DNA from 2 places in the Mesorhizobium sp. AR02 genome. Region 1 is predicted to be linked to the other one. Evidence: riboswitches for the same ligand, from Rfam matches in the RefSeq annotation. Region 1 holds a riboswitch; the other holds the start of a gene.
The links. Region 1 has a riboswitch for cobalamin ahead of DBIPINDM_RS32970 (CbtB domain-containing protein). Riboswitches for the same ligand answer to the same signal wherever they lie in the genome.
Positions count from the first base shown of each region.

Region 2: another riboswitch for cobalamin. It lies ahead of bluB (5,6-dimethylbenzimidazole synthase); the one in region 1 lies ahead of DBIPINDM_RS32970 (CbtB domain-containing protein).

Region 1 is NZ_CP080531.1:5,940,602-5,945,237, forward strand. Features, by position in the region: gene DBIPINDM_RS32960 (MFS transporter) at 1-1,118, shown strand, start outside; gene DBIPINDM_RS32965 (aromatic ring-hydroxylating oxygenase subunit alpha) at 1,122-2,279, opposite strand; cobalamin riboswitch at 2,421-2,619, shown strand; gene DBIPINDM_RS32970 (CbtB domain-containing protein) at 2,652-2,831, shown strand; gene DBIPINDM_RS32975 (CbtA family protein) at 2,847-3,656, shown strand; gene cobU (bifunctional adenosylcobinamide kinase/adenosylcobinamide-phosphate guanylyltransferase) at 3,649-4,164, shown strand; gene cobO (cob(I)yrinic acid a,c-diamide adenosyltransferase) at 4,166-4,636, shown strand, end outside.
Region 2 is NZ_CP080531.1:366,078-370,713, forward strand. Features, by position in the region: gene DBIPINDM_RS06420 (pirin family protein) at 1-501, opposite strand, end outside; gene DBIPINDM_RS06425 (DUF2277 domain-containing protein) at 542-808, opposite strand; gene DBIPINDM_RS06430 (exodeoxyribonuclease VII small subunit) at 907-1,158, opposite strand; gene DBIPINDM_RS06435 (histone deacetylase family protein) at 1,162-2,088, opposite strand; cobalamin riboswitch at 2,210-2,390, shown strand; partial or broken gene bluB (5,6-dimethylbenzimidazole synthase) at 2,510-3,019, shown strand; gene DBIPINDM_RS06445 (hypothetical protein) at 3,190-4,173, opposite strand; gene DBIPINDM_RS06450 (TetR/AcrR family transcriptional regulator) at 4,278-4,636, opposite strand, start outside.

The sequences.
Region 1 (4,636 bases):
TCGAATCCTTCGCCCGCGCCACGGTGTCGAGCGTCATCCCGATCCAGGCCTACGAAATCCTTCACAACGAACAGATCGTCTCGATCCTCTACACCATCGTGGCGATGCTCGGCCTGTCGGTAACGTTGTTCATGCCGATGCTGATCCGCCGGTTTGCCCGGCGCTGGGTCTACACAGCAGGCGCTTGCCTGCTCGCCATCGGCTCGTTGTTCTTCGTCACCCACACGCTTGCCGGGCAAATCGCAGGCATGTTGTGCCGGGTGATGGGCGCCAGCGCGCTGTCGATCACGCTCAACCTTTACATCATGGACCACATCCGCAAGACCGACTTCATGCAGGCCGAATCGCTGCGCATGGCGTGGTCGATGTTCGCCTGGACCGGTGGGCCGACGCTCGGCATCTTCCTCTACACACGCTTCGGCATCTATGCCGCGCACGGCGCGGTGGCGGTGTTCGCGCTGGCGCTGCTGGCGCTGTTCTGGACCTATCGGCTGGGCGACAACCGGTCGATACGGCCGGGCAAGACCCGGCCGGCCAATCCGCTCGCCAATATCGGCCGCTTCATCGCGCAGCCGAGGCTGAGGCTTGCCTGGCTGATCGCCTTCGGCCGGTCCTGCTTCTGGTCGACCTTCTTCGTCTATGGACCGCTGTTCATGGTCATCACCGGCGAGGGCGAACTGGCCGGCGGCCTGCTGGTCTCGGCCGGCAATGCGCTGCTGTTCATGGCCATCTTCTGGGGCAAGGCGGGAAAACGCTTTGGCGGCCGCAAGACCATGACTTTTGCCTATTTCGCCATGTCGGCAATGCTGCTGGCGGCAGGCACGGTGGGAGCGAGTGCGCCGCTGCTGACCGGCGCTTTCCTGCTTGGTGGCGCGTTCTTCACCATTGCGCTCGATGCACTGGGTTCAACCGCCTTCATGCGCTCGGTGCGCTCCTATGAGCGGGCGCAGATGGCGGCGGTCTACCGCACCTATCTCGATTTTTCGGAGCTGACGCCGCCGCTGGTCTATTCCGTTGTGCTGGCCTTCTTCGGACTGGGCTCGGTGTTCATCACGCTCAGCCTGCTGGCCGCTGTATGCGGCTTCGTGACGTGGCGTTACCTGCCGAAGTCTTTGTGAGGATCAGGCAGAAAGCGCTGCGTGGCGCTCGCGCACCCAGTTGTGGAAGCGGTGCAGTTCATATTCCTCGGGCATCAGCACGCCGGCTTGGTGGCGCATCGAGCGCAGGCCCTTCTGGTTGACCTCGCAGATACCAGCATCCTCTTCCAGCACCTGTGTGCCGAAGGCGACGATGTTGTCGATGTCGGTCGTGGCCAGCGCCTCGGGCGCGAACAGCCATTCGGCGACAAGCTCCGTCTGTTCGGGGCCGAGCGGCACCAGGCGCACGGTCCTGACATAATCGACATGACCGACGATGAACATCGAGGGCAGGCTGGTGGCGTAGGTCTGGCCGGCGGCACGTTCGGCCGGTGTCAACCCTGAGAAGACCGGCCCGTGCGTCTGGCCGTCGCGCGACCAGGTTTCGGCCCCGGCGCGCAGGCCGCCTGAAAATTCCGGCGCATCATTGTCGGCGTGGCGGGTCCATTCTGGATCGTCATGCCGGCTCATCAGGCCGCGGCCATAGATCGGCACCAGCCGCGACAGGTCCTTGTGGACGCCCGGACAGTGCAGGCACTCGTTGAAGTTTTCCCAAAAAATCTTCCAGTTGCACTGCATCACCTTGCGCAGCACATGGCCTGAGACCAGCGTTTCCAGCGGCCAGTTGCCGAGATTGCCGGAGGCGGGGTCGAAGGATGCCTGTGCGGAGCCCGCCGCATTCTCCTGCAAATTGATGAAGACGAAGCCGCGCCACACCGAAAGTGCGACGCGATAGAGCGGGTGGTCGGCCTTGTCGAAGCCGTCCGGCAATGATTTCGACGGCACCCGCACGAGATCGCCGCGCAGCGAATAGGACCAGGCATGATAGGGGCAAGTGATCAGCCGCGCCTTCAGCCGGCCCTCGCTCTCCTGGCAAAGCTGCGAGCCGCGATGCCGGCAGGTGTTGTGGAAGGCGCGCAACTCGCCGGTGTCGTCGCGCAGCACGATGATGTCCTGCGTGCCGATGCGGAACCGGCGGAAGGCCAGCGGCTGGGCCAGATCGGCCTCGCGACAGACCAGCAGCCAGTTCTTGCACCAGATGGCATCGAGGTCGCGCTGGTAACTCTCACCATCCCAATAGGCCGACGAGGGCAGCGTCGGTTCAACCTGGGTCAGGCCGTTGTAGGGCGCGCTCGCTGGCAATCGGCTGCATGGCTGGCTTCCTGTGAAGAGGTCAGCCGACACCCGGCCATGACAATTGTCAATTGTCGTGCTTGGGGATGGCATGGCGCAATCGCGCTGATTGCCGGCGGAATTTGGTTTGCCGCGTGTTGCGATTTTCCCTATAGTCGCACAGTCGTCGGTTCCGTTTTGGAGCCAAGAGGGAATGCGGTGCGGGCTGACTTGTTGCCCAATGCCGTGGCTGCCCCCGCAACTGTGTGCGGTAGTCCTCTCCATATGCCACTGAAGATTTGTCTTCGGGAAGGTGGAGAAGGGCGCTGATCCGCGAGCCAGGAGACCTGCCGACGACGGCAAAACTGACAGGCCCTCGGGTGGAGGGTGAAAGGACAAGATATGACTACTGCTTCCGTCTCCCTCGGCGCCTCCGTCTCCTCGCAGTCGCGCTTCATGCAGCTGGCACTCGCCGCGCTGCTCGGCACCTTCATCATCGGCTTTGTCGGCTTCTCGCACATCGATGCGGTCCACAATGCCGGTCATGATAACCGGCATTCGATGGCGTTTCCCTGCCACTGACGAGGATCTGACATCATGAATCTGTTTCGCAACGTCGTGTTCATCGCGGCGATCGCCGGGCTCGTGGCCGGCGTCGTCCTCGCCTGCATGCAGGCCTATGCCACCGTGCCGCTGATCCTCAAGGCGGAAGTCTACGAACAGGCCGAAGGCGGCCACAAGCATGAGCACGCCGCGGCGCCGGCCGAAGCCGCCAGCGGCAACGCAATGGGCTCCGCCGCTCCTGCGGCATCGAACGCCATGAGCACTGCTGCGCCGGCACCGGCCGAGGCTGCCGCTCCGGCCGAAGACGAGGGTTGGGCGCCGGCCGACGGCTTCGAGCGCTTTGCCTTCAACGTCGTGTCCAATGTCGTCACCGGCATCGGCTTCGCGCTGATCCTGGTCGCGGTTTCGGAATTCGCCGGCGGCATCGGCAATTGGCGCCAGGGCGTCTTCTGGGGTCTTGCCGGCTTTGCCGTGTTCACGCTGGCGCCCGGTCTCGGCCTGCCGCCGGAACTGCCGGCCATGCCGGCGGCCGACCTGACGCAGCGCCAGATTTGGTGGGTGGCAACCGTGATCGCGACTGCCATCGGGCTCGGCCTGATCGCGTTCCGCAAGTCGCTGCCGCTGGCCATCCTTGCCGTGCTGCTGATCGTCGCTCCGCACATCGTCGGCGCGCCGCAGCCCGACAGCTTCGAGACGCCGATCCCGGAAGGCCTGCACCACCAGTTCGTGGTGGCGGTGACCGTGACCAATCTGGTGTTCTGGCTGGTGCTTGGTGCCGTCGTCGGCGTGGTGCGCGGACGCTTCACCGGCACCGCGACCAGCCTGCGCGACAGCTTTGCCTGATCACGGCAAGCTGACCTTCATCATTGGCGGTGCGCGCTCCGGCAAGAGCGCGCACGCCGAAACCCTGGCGATGGCGTTGCCCTCACCATGGGTCTATATTGCCACCGCGCAAGCCTATGACCACGAGATGTGCGAGCGCATCGCACTGCACCGCTCGCGGCGCGGCGAAGGCTGGACGACCATCGACGCACCGCTCGACCTTGCCGGCGCGCTTACGGCTTTGCCCGACAACCAGCCGGTGCTGGTCGACTGCCTGACGCTGTGGCTGACCAATCACATGCTGGCCGATCACGATCTCGAGCTGGAATGCCGGCGGCTGACGGATGTGCTGTCGCGGCCGCGCGGGCCCTGGTTCGTGGTGTCCAACGAAGTCGGCCAAGGTATCGTGCCTGACAATGCCCTGGCGCGCCGTTTTCGCGATGACGCCGGACGGCTCAACCAGCAGGTCGCGGCGATCGCCGACACCGTGCTGCTGATGGTGGCGGGGCTGCCGCTCAAGGTGAAATGAGATGACCGACATCGACAATAAGGACGAAGAGCGCCATCGCGCCAAGATGGCCAAACGCAAGGCGGTGCAGGACGCCGAGGTGGCGAGCAAAACGGTCGAGAAGGGGCTGCTGATCGTCAACACCGGTCCGGGCAAGGGCAAGACGACGGCTGCCTTCGGCCTGGCGCTGCGGATGCTCGGCTATGGCAAGCGCGTCGGTGTCGTCCAGTTCATCAAGGGCAAGTGGCACACCGGCGAGAAGGATGCGTTTGCTGCCTTCGGTGACCGTGTCGTCTGGCATGCGATGGGTGAAGGGTTCACCTGGGAAACGCAGGATCTGAAGCGCGACATCGCGGCAGCGGAAGCTGCCTGGGCCAAGGCGCTCGAGTTGATCGCCGATCCCACGATCAGCCTCGTCGTGCTCGATGAACTCAACATCGCGCTGCGTTACGACTATCTCGATCTCGACAAGGTGGTTGCCGCGCTGAAGGGC
Region 2 (4,636 bases), 1.9 Mb from region 1:
GCCTTCGGCATCGATCTCGGGCAGCCGCAGGGCAGCGGTGTTCTCGAACACCGGCGCCACTTCCTCCTTGCCATCGGGCAGGGCCAGCCATGTCTGCAGGCCGGAGATCGACATCGGCGCGCCGCGCAGTTCCTCCGGCGTGCGCTCGGAATGCACGATGCCGCGACCGGCCGTCATCAAATTCACGTCGCCGGGCTGGATCACCATTTCGGTGCCGAGCGAATCGCGATGCCGGATCTTGCCGTCGAACAGATAGGTCACCGTCGACAGGCCGATATGCGGATGCGGACGGACATCCATCGCCTGGCTGCCGCGCAGGATCGCCGGGCCCATGCGATCGAAAAAGATGAACGGCCCGACCAGCCGCCTCTTGGCGGTCGGCAACGCCCGACGGACCTCGAAGCCGCCAATATCCTTGGCGTTCGGGATGACCATCAGCTCGATCTGGTCGCTGGCGAAGGCGTCGCCCGCTTCAGGGTCTTTCCCTGGAAAGAAGCTCATGGACTCTCCTTGTCAGCGGTCAAGGACCGCTTTGGCAGCGTCAGGCAAAGCGGATCGCCGCTTTTGCCCGCAGTTTGGCCGCCACCTCTTCGCGATTGCGCGGGTGCTGATGGGTTTCGAGTGAATCGAGCAGCTCGCGCGCCGATGCCGCGATGGCCTCGACCGCATGGTCGAATGCATGCTGGTTCTGTTTCGAGGGCCGTGTCGTTCCGCTCAGCTTGCGGACAAACTGAAGGGCCGCGTCGCGCACTTCGTCATTGGTTGCCGGCGGATCAAAATTGAACAGGGTCTTGATGTTTCTGCACATCGCTTCCGTATCTCCTCTTGTCCTGGGCGCCATATCAATGGCGACGAACCTTATCCTCAATCACGATGATGTCCAAAACTCGGTGAACGGCTCGCGCCTCAGTCCGCGTCGAGCGGCTCCGTGCCAACCGGCTTGCCGTCGCGCGACAGCCTGATCTTCTCGACCTTGTCCTCGGCGGCCTTCAGCAGCCGGTCGCAATGCGCCTTCAGCGCCTCACCGCGCTCATAGATGCGGATCGACTGGTCGAGCGGCACGTCGCCACGCTCCAGATCATCGACGATCTTCTCCAGCGCGTCGAGTGCCTGCTCGAAGCTCATCGCCTTGACGTCTTCGTTGGTCTCAGCAGCCATCATTCATCCTTTCATCAGTCGGCCGACATGGGCGGCGACCGAAAATGCCAGTCCCTGCAGATCGTAGCCGCCCTCGAGCAGGCTGACGAGCCTGTTGCCGCTGTGGCGGGCCGCACGCTGCATCAGCTGGCCGGTCGCCCAGTCGAAATCGTCCTCGGTCAGATTGATCTCGGCCAGCGGGTCGCGATGGTGCGCGTCGAAGCCGGCCGAAATGATGATCAGATCCGGCGCGAAATTGTCGAGCGCCGGCAGGACACGCGACAGGAAGGCATCGCGAAACACCTCGCTGCCGGTCTGCGGTGCCAAAGGCGCGTTGACGATGTTGCCGGCGCCGGTCTCGCTCTTCGCGCCGGTGCCGGGATAGAGCGGCATCTGGTGCGTCGAACAATAGAGCACCGACGGATCGTCCCAGAAAATATCCTGCGTGCCGTTGCCGTGGTGCACGTCCCAGTCGACGACGGCGACGCGCTCGACGCCATGCTTCTTCTGCGCATAGCGCGCGGCGATCGCCGCCGTGTTGAAGAAGCAGAAGCCCATCGCCGTGGTCTTTTCGGCATGGTGGCCGGGCGGACGGGCGGCGACGAAGACATTGTCGGCGCGGCCGGTGAAGACATCGTCCACAGCCGCGTTGGCCGCGCCGATCGCGGTGATCACCGCCTGCCAGCTCTTCGGGCTGGCGGTGGTGTCGGCATCGATACGGGCAAGGCCCTCTTCGGGAATGGCGGCGCGCACACGCGCGACGAAATCGGCAGGATGGGCGTAGAGGATGGTGGCCTCATCGCCTTCAGGCGCCTTGACGCGATCGAGCGCGGCAAAGGCTTCGTCGTCAAGCACGCGCTCGATAGCGCGCAAGCGGTCCGGCCGCTCGGGATGGCCAGGCGGCGTGATGTGCTCGAGGAAGATCGGGTGGGTGTAGAGACGGGTTGTCATGCTCCCTATCTAGTGCCCCGGCGCGGCGATGGCCATGCATTGCGGCTTGATGACTGGGGAAAATCACGCCTGCGTCTATTGGCGTCGCTGCGGGGATTGGCGCTGCCGGCGCTTCGGCGTAAGGTCGCCGCCACTGCCTGGTGCCCGCCGCAAGCGGGAGAATCGGGAACACGGTTGAATTCCGTGGCGTGCCCAACGCTGTGAGGGGGACCGCGCCGGTAAATGCCACTGTCGATGACGGGAAGGCACCGGACGCGGGTTGATCCTGAGCCAGAAGACCGGCCTGGCAGGCATCGTCATCCGCATGGTCAGGCGGACGACATTGATTGCAATCGCAAGGGGACGAGCGATGCCGGAAGCCATGACCGCTCCTATGGGCGACGGATTTGACCAGATGGCGCGCGACGCGGTCTACCGCGCCATGTTCACGCGACGCGATGTGCGCAGCCATTTCCTCCCCACCGCGCTCGACGACGAGGTGCTGGCGCGGCTGCTGCTTGCCGCCCATCACGCACCATCGGTCGGCTTCATGCAGCCGTGGAACTTCATCGTCATTCGCGACGCCAAACGGCGGGAAAAGGTGCGCGACCTGTTCCTTGCCGCGCGTGAGCAGGAGCTGCCGGCCATCGAGGCAGAGCGGCAGGCGCTCTACCGCAAACTCAAGCTGGAAGGCATCTGCGAAAGCGCGCTCAACATCTGCATCACCTGCGACCGCCAGCGCTCGCAGGGCTCACCGCTGGGACGCTGGCACAATCCGGAGATGGATCTCTACAGCACGGTCTGCGCGGTGCAGAATTTCTGGCTGGCGGCGCGGGCCGAAGGCGTCGGTGTCGGCTGGGTCAGCATCATCGAGCCGCAAGCGTTGAAGAGCCTGCTGGCCATTCCCGATCACGTGACGCCGATCGCCTATCTCTGCGTCGGCCGTGTCTCGGAATTCGCGCCGAAACCGGACCTCGAAACGCATGGCTGGGGCCGACGCCTGCCGCTGCCCGAGCTGATCATGAGCGAGACGTTTTCAGGGCAAGGTGAGGCGCCACTCAAATCAGCGGTGGCACACCTCAACACCGTTGCTGTTGCGTCGGCGACCACCTGCCCGGCCGATCAGCGCGTCGCGCCAGCCGTGCCCCAGCGCGAACCGCCGAAGGAAGCCAGCGCCTTGTCCTTGAGTTCCCTGAACTTCGACGACGCCTCGGCCAGCCGGGCATCCCAGGCCGGATCGGGCACCTGGCCGGCAATGGTCTTGAAATAGACCTGCATCAGGCAAGCGATGGCGAACGGCTCGATGAACGCTGCCTTGAAAGCCCAGGCGAAGACGATGGCGAGCACGAAGGCCCAGCCGGCGAGCTGCCCTGGCATCATGAAGAGAATGGCGGCGGCCGGGGCCAGCATCAGCAGGAAGATGACGAACGACACGGCCCACATGATGATCGCCAGCCAGACGGCGTTCTTGACCATGGTCTTGCCGTTCTGGGCATAGAGCACGACGCCTTGGCGCGCGGTCTCGAAGGGCGAGGACGAATTGATGCGGATGTTGTAGCCGAGGATGATCTCGTCGACGTAGGTCAGCGACAGGCGGATCACCGTGTTGATGAACGAGACCAGCCCGCTCAGGCCCGGAATGGGCAGGAAAGCGGCGATGCCGCCGAGCAGGCCGGTGATGGCGCGGATGGCGCCCTTGACCAGCTGGTCGACGACGAAAAGGATGTTGGCCTCGGCGAACCGCTCGGTGACGACCTGCTTGGCATAGGCGATCTGGTTCTGGCCGTCGGGAACATCCCGGCCATCGATCAGATGAACCATGACGGCGATATGGCCGGCCTTGACGACGTAGAGGATGTATTCGCGGATCCAGTAGACGGCGATCGAGACGACGCCGAAACCGACCACGCCACCCCACAGGGCAAAAGACAGCGGCCCGTCAGGATCGGTGGAGATATGGCCGACGCCATAGCCGACCGAGGCGCCGGTGCCGGTCGCCATGATGTAGGCCAGCGTGATGCCGAAATAGACGATCATGCGAAAGACAATGAAGGGCCAGGTCCTGATCATGATGGACACCGACCTGCCGATCTCGAAATCCCACATGCTCCGAATCTCCCCTCAGAGATGGCTGCGGAGGATGCGCTCTGCCTGAAGATTGTCAATCGTGGGCGGTGCCAGCGAGGCGCCCAACGGGGATTTTAGTTCTGTTATGAACCTGGTTTCCTGAGCAGGCCCTCCAGCAGTTGCTTGAACGCCGCCACGACCATCTTCGACGTCGCTTCGGGGTCGTTCGAATTGGCGATCCGCTGCGCCGCCTGGCTGCTGGCGCCATTGATCAGCCGTGCGGCGGTCTCGGGGTCGACGCTCGGGACGACCACCCCTTCCCCCTGCAGGGCGGTCAGATGATCGGTCATTGAACCAACGCAGGCATTGGCATTCGACCATTGTGCCGGATCGCCCAGCACGGCCGGGCCGTCGCGGAACATGATGCGCTGGATTTCCGGCTCCAGCGCCATCTCGATATAGGTCGTGCATTCGTCGACGAAATGCTGCCAGCGAGTCGGCG